3 regions of the Ruegeria sp. YTSA226 genome follow, and region 3 is predicted to be linked to each of the others. Evidence: riboswitches for the same ligand, from Rfam matches in the RefSeq annotation. Region 3 holds a riboswitch; each other region holds the start of a gene.
What was found. A riboswitch is a leader RNA that binds a small molecule or an ion and turns the genes downstream of it on or off. The one in region 3 is predicted to bind cobalamin.

Region 1 (5,000 bases), on a different contig from region 3:
ATCTTCGCGTCGTCACTAGACGCGACAACAACGGAAATCGGCGCAAAGTCCGATTGTCTGAGCTTGCTGACCTCAATGAGGTTACTTCCGCGATGGCTGATCGCAAGGCGAAGAAGACTCAAGAAATTCTGGAACCGCAAGAAACGATTGAAGACCCATTTGCTGAAATCCTGAACACCGGTCCCGTAACCGAGCCTTTTTTCACCGGCGAAACGAAGCCCGCTGAACATAGCAACGGAACATGGCATAAAACAAACTTGGGGTCTTGGCATCTTAAATTCGAATGACGATTGTATCGCCAATGCGGTCGCAGAAAATATGCGCAAGAAACGCATTTTCACACGCTCCTTCTCACGCTCGCAGCCCCGCCGCGCGCACCTGCTCAGGCGTCACCAGCTTTGACGCGATCAAGTCCTCAATCTGCCGGTTGGTAATATGGCGGCACAGGGGATGTCGCTCGTGGATCCACTCGGCGAGGCTGGCGCGGCCTTTGGCTTCGGCTTCTCGCGCTTTCTCACGAACCGCCAGTATCTGGGCAAGGCCCTTCTCCCACCGGCGCATCTTGAACCAATTGTCCGAGAAACAGACCTTGCTCCGCGTGTAGCCTTCGCTTTCCTTCGCATAGGCTTTGACCGCCTGAAGCAGGTCATCGGGCTCCGCCCCGGCCTTCACGGCCGCTGCGATCAGGCGCAACGTAGTTCGTCGGTCCCGGATCCTGTCTTCGGGATAGGCCGCCAGGATCTTCTCAGCTTCAAGATCTTCAACCTCCTCCGCCGCCTCGCGCCTGCGCGTAGGTGGTTTATGGATGGTTTTAGGATGGTTTGGGGTCCACCGTGAACCCCGTACCCCGTTCACTGTGGACCCCGTACCGGGTTCAGACTGGACGGGGTTCACAGTGACCCCCGTCTCAATGTCGGGCTCAGCCGTGGGCTCGAGCGCGGCGACGCGTTCCAGAACGATGCGGTAAATGACGGTGTAGCCGTTCTTGCACTGCCGCCGCCCTGTCTCGATCAAAATGCCTTCCCGCAGGAAGTCGATGATGGTGCGCTTCACTGTGCTCTCGCTGAGCTCTGTGTGGCGCTGGATCGTTCCTTTGGAGCACCAGATGCCCGAGCCATCATCGCTCGCCTTATCCGCCAGGAACATGATGATCTGCTTGCGCGCGGCGCTGCCAAAGCGGCGCTCGGCGCATTCGTTTGCGATGCGCCAGCTCATTGGACCACCTCGCCGGTCAGAGGTCGCGAAAAAGCCGACTGAGCGTTTGCGGAGCGGTAGTGGCCCGTGCTAACGTCTTCCGAAAGCTGACAGGCTTTTTCTAATTGGCCCCAGTTCACAGTTGCCGCTGTGACGGGGCCTTTTTCGTTTTGAACCGGCGAAGTTGGCTTTGAAACTTTCGCTTTTTGTTCACTTTTTGTCAGGGGGTGTTTTGCACCCTTAACCTGTTGTTTTCGCTGGCGCTCTTTCTGGATTGCAAATCCGTGTACACCGGTTCGATTCCGGTACTCGCCTCCAATACTTTCAAACAGTTGCTTCGCATTCGGCTTTTCGAGCCTGCGACATGCCGTCTCGCTACGGCAGTGCTCTGCTGAGTGAAGCTTGACACCGGATTGATCAGAAGGCGGTGGACTCACTGGCTCGGCCGGTAAATTTGACCGCTCTATCGAATCCACGCGATATGCCCTTTGAAGTAACTGGCCCGCGAATCCTTTCGTCTGGATATCTTCGAGGCGCAAAGCCCAAACTCGCCTGCCGTCATTTTGCATGTGGCTGACCAAACATGCCGCTGACAGGCATTGGCAGGTCGCTTTTCCATTCTCGATGATTTCCGTGCGTCTGCCGCGCTTGACAAGCCCCCTGCCCGTGCCGCATGTCCCATCCGTTGGTGTCTGCACATGCAGATGAAAAGGGAATGCGTCAGCGGTCATCCGTCAAACGCAGCCGCCCCCGCGACCGTGACCGGAGAGGGTGCCCAAAGCCACTGGCCAGACAGGCCGGGAAGGCGGGACATCTGCCAGAGGCCAGCCTCTGACATCCGCAAGCCGGGAGACCTGCCAACATCCGAAGTTGAAACCGGACGGGGTGATCCGGTGTCGGGCCCATGTCGCAATACGTGGCCCGCATGAAACCCCGTCCCCCGCGAAGAGGATTTGGGGGGATGAGAGACATGACCGAGACCACACCTGTTGAACTGCTGGTGTGCACGACCTGCCGCCGCGGCCTGCCCGTCGAGAATGATGCAGATCGTCCTGGGGCGTTGCTGCACAAGGCGTTGGAGCAGGCAGAACTTCCTGATGGCGTCACTTTGAAGGCAGTAGAATGCCTTTCAAATTGCGATCAGGGCTGCTCGATTGTGCTGCGTGGCGGACCCAAACGTTGGACCTTTGTCTATGAGCATCTCGATGAAACCGATCATGTCGAGACCATTGTTGAAGGCGCGACCAAATATCTCGCGACCCAAGATGGCCTCGTTAAATGGCGCGAACGTCCTGAACATTTCCGCAAAAACTGTGCGGCCCGCATTCCCCCGATTGGAGCTTAGATATGAGCAATCTCGAAAAACTGCCCGTCACTGTGATCACCGGCTTTCTGGGCTCGGGCAAGACCACGCTCGTGCGTCATCTGATGCAGAACCCGCAGGGCAAGCGCCTGGCCATTGTGGTCAACGAGTTTGGAGATGTTGGCGTCGATGGCGATATCCTCAAATCCTGCGCGATCCCCGATTGCCCGGCGGAAAACATCATGGAATTGGCCAATGGATGCATCTGCTGCACCGTGGCAGATGATTTCATCCCGACCATCGAGGCGCTGATGGCGCTAGAGCCGCGCCCCGATCACATTCTGATCGAAACCTCTGGCTTGGCCCTGCCCAAGCCGCTGCTGAAAGCGTTCGACTGGCCGGATATCCGCTCGAAAATCACCGTGGATGGCGTAATTGCTCTGGCCGATGCCGAAGCTGTGGCCGCCGGTCGCTTTGCCCCGAATGTCGCTGCGGTGGATGCCCAGCGCCTGGCCGATGACTCGATTGATCACGAAACGCCGCTATCCGAGGTGTTCGAGGACCAGATCTCCTGCGCCGACATCATTCTGCTGACCAAGCCTGATCTTGCTGGCCCCGAGGGGGTCGCCAAGGCCAAGGAAATCATCGCGGCAGAGGCTCCGCGCCCGCTGCCCGTGGTCGAAGTGGCCGAAGGCGCTGTGGATGTACGTGTTGTGCTGGGGCTTGAGGCCGCTGCCGAAGATGACATGGAGGCACGTCCCAGCCATCACGATGGCCACCACGATCACGAGCATGATGATTTCGAAAGCATCATTGTCGAGCTGCCGGAACAGACCGATCCGGCCCAGCTGGTCGCCAATATCGAACGTCTGGCGAATGAACTGAACATCCTGCGGGTCAAAGGCTATGCCGCTGTTACCGGCAAACCCATGCGCCTTTTGGTGCAGGCAGTCGGGGCCCGTGTGCGTCATCAGTACGACCGCCCGTGGGAGCCAGGTGAAGAGCGTCGCTCGCGTCTGGTGGTCATCGCCGAGCATGACGACATCAAAGAGGCTGAAATCCGCGAAATCCTCGTGGGTGTGACCGAGGCCGCCGAGTAAGCCATGCACGTCGTCTTCCGCGAAAGCCATGGGTTAGAGGAAACGGAGACCCCAACCGATCTGGGCCAGAGCCCGGCGGATCTGGTGGTGCTGTCCTTTTCCGACAGTGACCTTGGCGCTTTCGCGGCAGGCTGGCATCGTGGTGGCGGACCCGAAGGTCGGATGCCGACCCTGCGGCTGGCCAATCTAACGGCGCTGAAGCACCCGCTTTCTGTCGACACCTATGTCGAGCAGACGCTGGAGGGCGCCAAAGGCATTCTGATCCGCCTGATCGGTGGCGTGCCCTACTGGTCCTACGGATTGCAGCAGGTTCTGGCACTGGCCCACGCCAAAGGCATCGCTGTGGCAGTCCTGCCGGCGGATGGACGTGAAGATACGCGCCTGGATGACTATTCTACCCTGCCCGTTTCAACCCTGCGGCGGCTGGCGCATCTTTGCGACACAGGCGGTGAGGTCGCAGCGCAGGCTGCGCTGGCGCAAATGGCGCTGGCCGCGGGGCTTTATTCTGGCCCGGTGATGGGGGCCAAGACGATCCCGGAATGTGGCGTATGGTGCCCGGATCGCGGTGTGATCCCGGCGGATACCGCATTCGCCGGTGATGCCAAGCGCATCCTCGTGACCTTCTATCGCGCCTATCTGACCTCGGCAGACACTGCCCCGGTCGCGGCCTTGATCCACCGCCTGCGTGCGCGTGGGTTTCAGGCTGTTGGCCTATTTGCGCCGTCGCTCAAAGCCCCTACCGCCGCTGACTGGCTGCGCGAACAGGTCGTAGCGCTGGCCCCCTCGGCAATCATCAACGCCACCTCCTTTTCGGGCAAAGGCGCCTCGGGAACGTCTCCACTGGACGCCGCCAATGTGCCGGTATTTCAGGTCGCCCTGTCCACCGCACGCCGCAAGGCCTGGGTCGATGCAGAACGCGGGCTGTCCCCCGCCGACCTCGCCATGCATGTGGTCCTGCCCGAGGTGGATGGCCGCATTTCGGCGGGCATCGCTTCGTTCAAGGAACCGGGCAAGCGCGACCCGTATCTGGAATATTCCCGTTTTGCCCACCGCCCCGAGCCGGAACGGGTTGAGGCGATCATTGATCGGGTGGACGGCTGGCTGCGCCTAAGCGACAAACCCAAACCAGATCAGGTCCCAGCGTTGGTGCTGTCGACTTATCCCGGCAAGGACTGGCAGATGGCCCATGCGGTTGGCCTGGATGCATTGGCCTCGGCCGAGGCGATGCTGTCCGATCTGCAGGCTGAAGGCTATGACACAGCACCCGGCGAACCGATAGCCGAGACGCTTTTGGATGCGCGACTTGCTTGGCCGCTCGCGGCCTATAAGACCGCGCTGGCAGACTTGCCGGAACAATTGCAAACGGATCTGCAATCCATTTGGGGCAAGCCTGAGGACGACCC
Region 2 (5,000 bases), on a different contig from region 3:
GGCCACCAGAATGGCTGGGGCGCCGTCGCGGTGATGCACCGCCTCGGCCATAAAGCCGGCCGCGTTCTCGTGTTTGGTCAGGTGAAAGGTTATCCCCGCCTTTTCCAACGCATCCACTAGGGTCAGCACCTCGCCACCTGGCATGCCAAAAGCGTGGCGGCAGCCAGCCTCATAAAGCCGTTGGGCCAGAATGTCCGCAGCGCGGGGCGTCGAGTCCTGCATCAGTATAGCTCCGAAAACTGTTTCAACGCAGATTGCGGAGGACAGACCCGGACGCAAGGCGCATCACGCCAGTGTGACTATTTGACAGCGGCTTCGGCCACGATCTGAAAGGTGTCATCCAATTCCTGGGCAATGTCCCTCAGGGGGTCTCCGCCCTCATAGATATAGGGCGCGAATACAAAGCTGGGCGTTTTATAGGATAGGGTGGCGGTGCCGTCTTCGTTTTCGGTCACGTAAAACCGGATCGGTGCTTCGATCATTGCGCGCACCGAGGTTTCCAGCACGCGCACCGCATAGTCATTGTTGAAGGCGCCGATCACCAGATTGCCTGGGATTGTAATTCCCCGCGCGGCGGCGGCTTTGGTGGGGCCGGCCTGCGTGACCACGATCAGACCGTTTGCCTTAACCGCCGATTTGGTGTCCGAGACTAATTCATCATAGCTTTTGCCCGTTGGATACACGGCCCATCCCGAGAGCGGTTCGTCGGCCCAGGCGGGCAGGGCCAGCAGGGCGAAGACGGTCCAAAGCAGTTTCATCCAGAGGCCTCCTTTTAAGGTGTCTGCAGGAATCCTGCCAGAAATGTGAGAACGCCGCACTCACAATCTTGTGCGCATTCGGGATTGCGCCGCGCCGCTTAAAGCCGCAGAAACGGGCGCAGGACGAAGGGAAAGGTCTGGATCGGATGCGCCTGATGATCTGCAAAACCTGTGGCACCGCACGCGATCGGGCGGCCGAGGTGCAGGCTGTGAAGGACGCACTGAAAAGGGCTGGATTGACGGATCAGGTCGAATTGAGCGAACACGCCTGTTTCAGCAGCTGCGCGGAACCCACGACGCTGGCTATACAGTCGCTGGGGCGCGCATCTTATGTGTTTTCGGGTGTCGATGTGGTGGCGGATGCTGCGGATATCGCTGAAACTTGCCGTACTTACCTGAACAGCCCCCAGGGTTGGATCGAAGACGCCCGACCCTGCGGGCGGCTTCGGATGTGTTTGCGTGCGCGTATCCCGGCGCTTTAATCGACCTGAACCGTAACCGCAGCACGAACCGGCACGTTATCTACCGAAAGCGGGCTATGGCTGTTGGAATTCAGCGAAACCGAAACCTCGACCTCGCCTTTGGGCAACTGATCAATGTGCATCCAACTGCCGTAAAGCCGGGCGAGCTTTTCTCCGTTGATGTAAACATGCGCGTGCCCTTCGCCCGCCATGTCTGCGGTCGATGCGTTCTGCGGTGCGAAGGTAAAGTTTTTTGGCATGACATGCAGGTTCCAGCCAGACATAGGATCCTGTGTCAGTGCGATGTCCAGTGTAGGTGCATCTGTGCCTGCCGGTAGGTTCAGGGCCGTGGAATGATCGTGGGCCATGGTCTCAGTGTGTGAGGCTCCGTGAAGAGACGGATCAGAATGGTCGTGGCCATCAAATGTGACGCCATTTGCAGCAGCAATTACAAATCCTGCACCGCCGCCAAAGACCAGACCGATCACGAATAGAGCAAGTGAACGGGTCATTGTATTTCCTTGAAAACATAGGGAAACGCGCCAAGTTTACACCCGGCGCGTTCAATCTAAGTGCGATCAGGCCGTTGCTTCGGAATGTTGCGCTTCTTTCTGCCAGAAATAGCCAGCGAACGCGCCAACCAGAACCCATGCAACCAGACCGATTCCAAAAGCTCGTGCCGCGAACAACGCTCCAATTTCAGTCGGCACAGGGCCGGTGAAAACATCGGGCTCGGGTGCACCGATAAGATGTGGCACCAACAGAAGTACCGCGGCGATCACATAGCTGATCAGGTTACCTCCAAAGGCGATCAACCACATGGCGACAAGGGCTGCTGCAACTGTTGCGAACCACCAGACCTGACGCGCATAGACATCGGCTGCCGCGACACCCGGCACTTCGGGCGCAAGGGTGAAACCTGGTGCAAGGTGGAAAGCGATAAATCCGGCCAACCCCCAAAGAACGCCGGTCCGGCCATCAATCTGATGCCCTTGACCTTCGGCTACCGACATCAGCGCAACCATCACCAGCGCATAGCCGGTATAGGTCAGCATGGTAAAGATGACACTCAGCGCATCACGCGTCAGTTCAGAGAACATGCGCGGCAGCTCGGGATGAGCCGATACGGTCTCGGCCCCGAAATGCACCAGCTCTCCGGATTCATAAAGCTCGGCATGCAACAATACTGGTTGCACAAATACCAACTGCAGCAAGGCGGCAATCAGCCCCGCTGCAGCACCAGCGAACAACGCGCTGGTCAATATACGACTGAACACGGTCTTAGTGGCAGGGGAAGCCGGTCGCGTGACGCACGTCATGCGCTGCATCATGCAGGGCCGCTGCCTGAACGTGACCGGTCAGCGTAATGAGGCCCAGACCCAGAACCACTGCAAACATGACCGGAACAAAGCCTGTACGCGCGGCGGATGCTGTTTTCGTTTGTGTTGCCATTTTGTATTCTCCTCTGCCGCCGCACCCGACGGCCGGTGTTTCGTTTTTGCGCCTGGCAGGTCTCCTGGCTTGCGGGTCGATGCCTCTGTTCGCCTTCCCCCCGGAGAACCGGGAGTGGCTGGTTGAACAGGGGCTCTCCGCTTACAGTCGCGGGGGCGGCTTTGGAGTTGACCACCGAGGCAGTCGCACCAAATTCCCTCTTAGCATCCGGATTTCTCCGGCAGGACCAGACACCCCCATTTAGCCGCTATAGCTGTGGCGGTGCAATCATCATTTGCGACGTATTGTGTCAGATTATGCGCTTTTTCAGCAAATAAATATCCATGATCCAACCATGGTCGGCACGGGCATGGGCGCGGCGGTCCAGAATCTGCTGCGCAACCTCGGCCAAAGGGCCTTTGATCAGGATTTCCTCTTTCATGCCGACATATGCGCCCCACCAAATGTCCAAGTCTTCCATGTCCAGGTTTTGGAATGAACATTCACCATCCAGCATCACCGCCACGTTTTCTGCGGTTTCCGGCCATCCTTCGTCCCGGATGCGACGACCAGTTGTGACGATATAGGGCGCGCCCAGTTCGTTGATCGGAATCGCATGGGCCGCCGTCAGCGCTTGCAGCGCTGTGATGCCGGGAATCACGCGTGTTTCTGGCTGAGGGGTCAAACGTGCCGCGATTCGCAGCGAACTGTCATACAGCGACGGATCCCCCCAGATCAGCAGCGCCACATGACGGGCCTTCGGGTGGGCTGCGATGGCCTCCTGCCAGCGCAATGCAATCGCGTCGTGCCATTCGTCCACTCCGCGTAAATAGCCATCATCGGCACGGCGTTTGGGAATGTCGAAATACGCGATTTGCGGAGGAGTATCCGCGACCTGAGCGATGATCTGCTCGCGCAGCCCTGCCAGATCGGCCTTGTTTTCGCCCTTGCGGGGGATCAGGATCAGGTCCGCCGAACGGATCGCCTGCGCCCCTTGAAATGTCACATGATCCGGGTTGCCGGTGCCAATACCGATCAGCGTCAGGTCAATCATTTTCGAACTCTGCCAGAGGTCCATACAGGATCAGGGCCGGGGCGGTGCCGATCTCCGTTTCCAACTGCTGCGACAAGGCACCGATGGTCGAGCGTTGCAGCTTTTGTTCGGGGGTCGAGACGGATTCGGCCATCAATGCAGGTGTATCCAGCGAAAGGCCGTGGGAATGTAAGGCCCCGACCAAGAGGGGAAAGGTGCGCTTGCCCATAAACACGACGGTCGTAGCCTGTGGATCAGCCAGAGCTGCCAGGTTCAGATCTTCGGGCAGTTTGCCGCTGACATCGTGGCCGGTGACGAACTGGACACGCCGCGCGGTCAGTCGCCGGGTCAGCGGAATGCCCGCCGCTGCCGCCGCCGCTACCGCCGAGGGGATGCCGGGGATGATTTCATAGTCGATCCCGGCCTCTTGCAGGGCCACCAGTTCTTCTTCAAGCCGGCCGAACATGCCGCCATCACCGGATTTCAACCGCACAACATGCTGACCGGTTTGTGCATATTCGACCAACAAGCGGCTGACGTGATCCTGCTTGGGCGAGGGGCGCCCGGCGCGTTTGCCGACCCCAACCAGATCGGCATCCTCACGCGCGTGGCTCAGGATCGGGCCACTGCTGAGGTCATCAAACAGCACCGCATCAGCTTTCTGCATCCGGTCCACCGCCTTCAGCGTCAGCAATTCCGGGTCGCCGGGGCCTGAACCGATGAAGGACACAAAACCACTCATGCCGAGGCCTCGGCGATCAGATGAAAGAATGTCCCGGTGACATTGTTTCGCACCGATCCGGTTTGCGGGCCTTCCGCGCCTTCGGCGTCGAACACGCGCGCCAGCGGGGCGTCAGGCTGTTCGATGATCGAGGAATAGTGGAACTCATGCCCGCGTAGCGCTGTGCCTTCGGCAAATCCGGCCATTGGGGCCAATAATTCCGCCTTGCGATAACCCAGGTTGAACTTGCGCTTTTCATAGGAGGTCACAAGGCCCAGAAGGCCCGCCATTTCGTGCCGGGCACCCTCTTTGTCGATCAACGCCTGACCCAGCGCCATGTAGCCCCCGCATTCGCCATGCACAGGTCTTGTCTCGGCATGTTTGCGCAGCCCAGTCTGGAAGGTGTTGGCGGCGGCCAATGTGCCTGCGTGCAACTCGGGATACCCACCCGGCAGCCAGACCAGATCGGCATCCGGGGCAGGGGCTTCATTCGCCAGTGGTGAAAACGGTAGGATTTCTGCACCCGCCGTGCGCCAGCCTTCCAGCAAATGCGGATAGGTGAACGAAAACGCAGCATCCCGGGCCAGTGCGATCCG
Region 3 (5,000 bases):
CAGCCTGCGACCGTTCTGCGGCCTTGGCCTGAGCATCTTTGACGGCGGCCAGGATCAGATCTTCGACCACTTCCTTGTCGTCGCCGTTAAAGATTGACGGGTCGATATCGAGACCTTTCAGCTCTCCCTTGGCCGTGGCTGTTGCCTTGACCAGCCCTGCACCGGATTCGCCGACAACCATGATGGTATTCAGCTCTTCCTGCATATCCGTCATCTTGGTCTGTAGATCCTGCGCGGATTTCATCATCTTGGCCATGTCACCCAGGCCGCCGAGTCCTTTGAGCATCGGTATTCTCCTAATATTCGGTTTGACGCCTAAATACGGGCGCGGTCGGCGCGGCACAAGGGCCGAGCTGGCTCCCGCCCGTCGTCAAGGCCTTTGGCCAGACCTTTCCTCCCGTTGGGCCCGGGAGGTTTCCAGTTGGGTCAGATGGGACGGTTTCAGTCTTCCTCGAACGGGTCCCATTCGTCTTCGACCTCGGGCAGCGCCTCGGTTTCCACTTTGGCGGCACGTTCTTCCGGTGTTTCAATCCGCTTGATGCGTGCTTTCGGAAATTGCATGAGCACCGCCTGAACCAACGGGTGTTTCTCAGCCTCTGCTTTCAACGCCAGCTCGGCGGCGTCTCGAATCTCGGCGATGGTCGCAACCTCACCATCGGCCACAATCGACACAGCCCAGCGGTTGCCAGTCCATCGTTGCAGCGACGAACCCAGTCTCGCTGCCAGATCTGTGGGTGCGTTCTGTGTCGGGGTGAATTCGATCCGCCCCGGTTGGTAAGAAACCAGCCGCACCCCGTTTTCGACCTCGACCAGAAGTTTCACATCCCGATTGGTGCGGATCAATTCAACCACGTGGTCAAAACTCGGATACCGTGCCAGCGCCGATTGGATATCATGGGCCAGAGCCGCCGAAGGCGCGCCGGCGGGGCTGCTAGTTGCGGACACGTAAGAAGATGATGCCGCTGGTACCGGAGCCTGAGAGGGCACGGCCATACCACCGCCCGGACCACCATTCGGAGGCGGTGGCGGGTTGTCCTGCAGGCGCTTGATCAGCTCTTCGGGGCTGGGCAAGTCGGCAACATGGGTCAGGCGGATAACGGCCATTTCAGCAGCCATCATGGCATTTGGCGCGGCCGATACCTCTTCCAGCGCTTTCAGCAACATCTGCCACATCCGGGTCAAAACGCGCATTGGCAGGGCCTCGGCCATTTGCTGACCACGGGCACGTTCATCAGGGGAAACCGTCGGGTCCTCGGCTGCGTCTGGCGTGATCTTCACAACCGAAACCCAGTGCGTGATTTCGGCCAGGTCACGCAGCACGGATAGCGGATCGGCCCCTTCGGCATATTGCCCGCCCAATTCAGTCAGCGCGCTTGCTGCATCCCCTCGCAGGATCATTTCCATCAAGTCCAATACCCGGCCCCGGTCGGCCAGACCCAGCATCGCGCGCACCTGATCGGCGCTGGTTTCACCGGCCCCATGGCTGATTGCCTGATCCAGCAGCGAAGTTGCGTCGCGCGCCGACCCTTCGGCCGCGCGGGTGATCAGCGCCAGGGCATCCTCCGCGATCTGTGCCTTCTCAGCCGCTGCGATCTTATTGAGCAGGCCAATCATGTCCTCGGGTTCGATCCGGCGCAGGTCAAATCGTTGGCACCGCGACAGAACAGTCACCGGGACTTTGCGGATTTCGGTCGTGGCAAAGATGAACTTCACATGCGCAGGAGGTTCTTCCAACGTCTTGAGCAGCGCGTTGAATGCGCTGGTCGAAAGCATGTGAACCTCGTCGATGATGTAGATCTTATAGCGCGCACTGGCGGCGCGGTATCGGACCGAGTCGATGATTTCGCGGATATCATTCACGCCGGTTCGGCTGGCGGCGTCCATTTCCATCACATCGACGTGGCGGCCTTCCATGATGGCGACGCAATGTTCGCACTGGCCGCAGGGTTCGGTCGTGGGCTTGCCTTCGCCATCGGGGCCAATGCAATTCATGCCCTTGGCGATGATCCGGGCCGTGGTTGTCTTACCCGTACCGCGGATGCCGGTCATGATGAAGGCTTGTGCAATCCGGTCGGCCTCGAACGCGTTTTTCAGCGTGCGCACCATTGCGTCCTGACCGACGAGGTCAGCAAAAGTTTCCGGGCGGTATTTTCGCGCGAGAACCTGATAGGCGGGGCTGGGCGTGTCGGTCATGTCTGCTCTGTTGGATTCGTGTCAGGTTTGCAGCGTAGAGACCCCCGCCGCCCGCGTCCACCGCGCGCGAAAAGGAATTTCGTTTTGGCAAGTTGCATCAGAGCCGGTAAATCATGAGGGGCTTCAGCCCCATGTGGTGATGCAGGAAAAGGAGCTGTGTTGGAGAGTTTTGTAATTCACCCTCTTGGATTGGGCAAAGGGCAGATCGCTCTGTGCCCACTGCCGGGTGTCACGGGCGATTATGCTGGGGATTTCGCAGTAATCCGGGATTGGGCGCCGGACCTGGTCATCTCGATGACGACCTCGGATGAGTTCCAGCATTCCGGCGGGCTGTCATTCGAGGCGGACCTGCAGTGCGAACGGATTGCCTGGGTTCACCTTCCAATCCGCGATTTCGGCGTCCCCACGCCTGAGGTTGAGGCGCTTTGGCCGCAAGCCAGCGCCGCCGCCCAACATGTCCTTGCCAGTGGCGGCAAGGTGCTGGTGCATTGCCGCGGTGGGTGCGGACGCTCGGGGATGGTTGTGATGCGGCTAATGGTGGAATGCGGCGAAGCGCCTGACCAAGCGCTTCGGCGGTTGCGTGCGGTTCGGCCCTGCGCGGTGGAAACCGACGCGCAAAAGGACTGGGCCGGGTTGCCGGCCCGAACCCTTCCCTGAATCAGGCAGACACTTGATACGGAATACTGTCGCTGCGCGGCGGCAGGGTCGAAACGTCGAGCATCGCACAGGGTGGTTCTGACAGAAAACCAGCGGATTTCTGGGTGAACTCCGGCCCGAATATCATGTCGCCATAGGCGTCCAGCTTTTCTGTCGGCGTGTCTGTGCTGGTGCCGCAATAGACCCTGATCTGTTCTGATTGGGCCCGAAAACGGGCCGTGCAGCCTTCGGTGCAATGGGTCAGATCGCTGGTACCTTCGACCTCGAATGTTTTGGATGTCGCAGGCCTTGCCGTCGCCATCGCCTCGGCCATGGCGCGTGCCATTCGGGCAAGGGCGGGGCAGGGTTTCCCGGTCCTCTGACAGACGGTTGCGGTGAATTCGTGTGTTTTTGTCTTCCAGATCATAATGCGCCCTCCGCGCGCAGGACGAAGGGTGAGGATCAGGTGTGACAGCGCGCTGACGACCTGCCCGGACACCCCGCCCGAGTTTCGGTTTCGATACGATGGCAGGTCTCCTGACTTGCGGGTCGTCGCTTTGCCGACCTTCCCAGCCCTGGGGCCAGTGGTATTTCGGCATTGCTCACCGCTTACAGTTGCGGGGGCAGTCGCGGAGTTGGCCCTTTCCGGCATCGCCGGGGCAGACCGCACCGTGTTCCCTTTTCATCCCGCCCCATTTCCGGGGCAAGAACCATCACCACATCGCTAGCGGCTATGCAGACCCCGAGTCAAGCCACCTGTTGGGGTGCAAACCGGACGTTTGGTCATCTTGATGAAATCTTGACTCTGGTGGCCGAAATCGGGCCGATTGTTGAGTGAACCGAGTAGTTCAGAATTTGTCGGAGGCGCCATGCTTGATACCACGCCCTGCGTCCAGACTAAGGACTTTGACTTTGACTTTGCCTCAGGCTCTGCCAGCCTGTCGGCACGGCTGTATCTGCCTGCAACCGAGCCGAAGATCGCCGTGGTGATTCACAGCGCAACTGCAGTGCCGCGCGAATATTACCAGCATTTTGCCCGTTGGCTGGCCGCCGAACAGGGTATTGCCTGTTTGACCTATGACTACAGCGATTTCGGGCATTCGCTGCGCGACAAACTCAAAACCTCCGAGGTGACCATGGCGGATTGGGCCTTGGTCGACATGCCCGCCGCACGGGCTGAGATGCGCAGGCGGTTCCCGGACGCTTTGCAGTGGAGCATCGGTCATTCCCTTGGCGGCTTGCTGGGGCCGGTGCAGCCAGACATTGATCAGATCGACCGGATGATCTGTGTATGTTCGGGGCTGGTTACTCTGTCCGACCATCCCTGGCCCTATCGCGGGCTGGCGTGGATGTTCTGGCATGTGCATGGGCGTCTGGCAGTGAATGCACTGGGGTATCTGCCGGGCAAAGCTGTGGGGATCGGTGCCGATTTGCCTGGTCCGGTCTATTGGCAATGGCGTAGCTGGTGCACGGCGCCGCAGAATTATGTGCCGCAGATCGGTGACGCTCTGCCCGAAGCGAGATGGGCGCAATCGAATACGCCGGTGGACCTGTTCACCTTCGAGGACGACCAGATGGTGCCGCCAGACGCTGTCTGGCGGCTTGCCGATCTGTATGGACCAAAGGCGCGGCGGCATCTGCTGTCTCCGAAAGAGATCGGAGTGCCCGAGATCGGTCATATCGGTGCCTTTGCCCGCAGAAATCAGGCGCTTTGGCCCCGGTTGATTGCCTGAAGACGCGCTTTTCCGTCCCCGTTAGGGTCTGTTGCGAGACTTTTTGTCATGCATGACAGACCGCACCATTTTACCAAAGGCTTTGTCGCGCGCCCGGGATTGCGCAAGGGTTTCAGAGTTCCTCTGATCCTCGCGCCGCAGCTTGTTCCAGCGTTCCAGCCGGTCCGGCGAGAGCAGGCCATCGGCAATCGCCTCTTGCACGGCGCAACCGGGTTCGGCCTGATGCTGGCAATCTGAAAACCGGCAGGTCGCAGCCAATTCCAGAAGGTCTGAGAAAACCTCATCCACGCCGTCTTGGGCATCCATCAAACGCAGGGCGCGCATTCCTGGCGTATCAATCAGCCACCCCCCGTTTCGCATCGGGTGAAGCGCACGATGGGTCGTGGTGTGGCGACCCCGTGCGTCATCCTCGCGGATCCCCGCCGTTGCCCCGGCCTG

Region 1: linked by a shared signal. The riboswitch ahead of AC2FFF_RS02965 (DUF1636 family protein) and the one ahead of AC2FFF_RS11155 (hypothetical protein) in region 3 are both predicted to bind cobalamin.
Region 2: linked by a shared signal. The riboswitch ahead of AC2FFF_RS02895 (CbtB domain-containing protein) and the one ahead of AC2FFF_RS11155 (hypothetical protein) in region 3 are both predicted to bind cobalamin.

What each region holds. Positions count from the first base shown of each region.
Region 1 covers NZ_JBXWMQ010000002.1:67,368-72,367, reverse strand. Annotated here, with positions in the region: gene AC2FFF_RS02980 (HNH endonuclease signature motif containing protein) at 1-287, shown strand, start outside; gene AC2FFF_RS02975 (hypothetical protein) at 352-1,215, opposite strand; gene AC2FFF_RS02970 (hypothetical protein) at 1,212-1,763, opposite strand; cobalamin riboswitch at 1,864-2,070, shown strand; gene AC2FFF_RS02965 (DUF1636 family protein) at 2,165-2,539, shown strand; gene cobW (cobalamin biosynthesis protein CobW) at 2,542-3,597, shown strand; gene cobN (cobaltochelatase subunit CobN) at 3,601-5,000, shown strand, end outside.
Region 2 covers NZ_JBXWMQ010000002.1:53,441-58,440, forward strand. Annotated here, with positions in the region: gene AC2FFF_RS02870 (thiamine pyrophosphate-binding protein) at 1-222, opposite strand, end outside; gene AC2FFF_RS02875 (DUF302 domain-containing protein) at 300-758, opposite strand; gene AC2FFF_RS02880 (DUF1636 family protein) at 827-1,240, shown strand; gene AC2FFF_RS02885 (hypothetical protein) at 1,237-1,731, opposite strand; gene AC2FFF_RS02890 (CbtA family protein) at 1,798-2,496, opposite strand; gene AC2FFF_RS02895 (CbtB domain-containing protein) at 2,501-2,671, opposite strand; cobalamin riboswitch at 2,709-2,917, opposite strand; gene cobF (precorrin-6A synthase (deacetylating)) at 2,961-3,704, opposite strand; gene cobA (uroporphyrinogen-III C-methyltransferase) at 3,697-4,425, opposite strand; gene AC2FFF_RS02910 (cobyrinic acid a,c-diamide synthase CobB) at 4,422-5,000, opposite strand, start outside.
Region 3 covers NZ_JBXWMQ010000006.1:135,603-140,602, forward strand. Annotated here, with positions in the region: gene AC2FFF_RS11140 (YbaB/EbfC family nucleoid-associated protein) at 1-286, opposite strand, end outside; gene AC2FFF_RS11145 (DNA polymerase III subunit gamma/tau) at 442-2,193, opposite strand; gene AC2FFF_RS11150 (protein-tyrosine phosphatase family protein) at 2,350-2,850, shown strand; gene AC2FFF_RS11155 (hypothetical protein) at 2,852-3,256, opposite strand; cobalamin riboswitch at 3,340-3,559, opposite strand; gene AC2FFF_RS11160 (alpha/beta hydrolase family protein) at 3,699-4,562, shown strand; gene rsgA (ribosome small subunit-dependent GTPase A) at 4,584-5,000, opposite strand, start outside.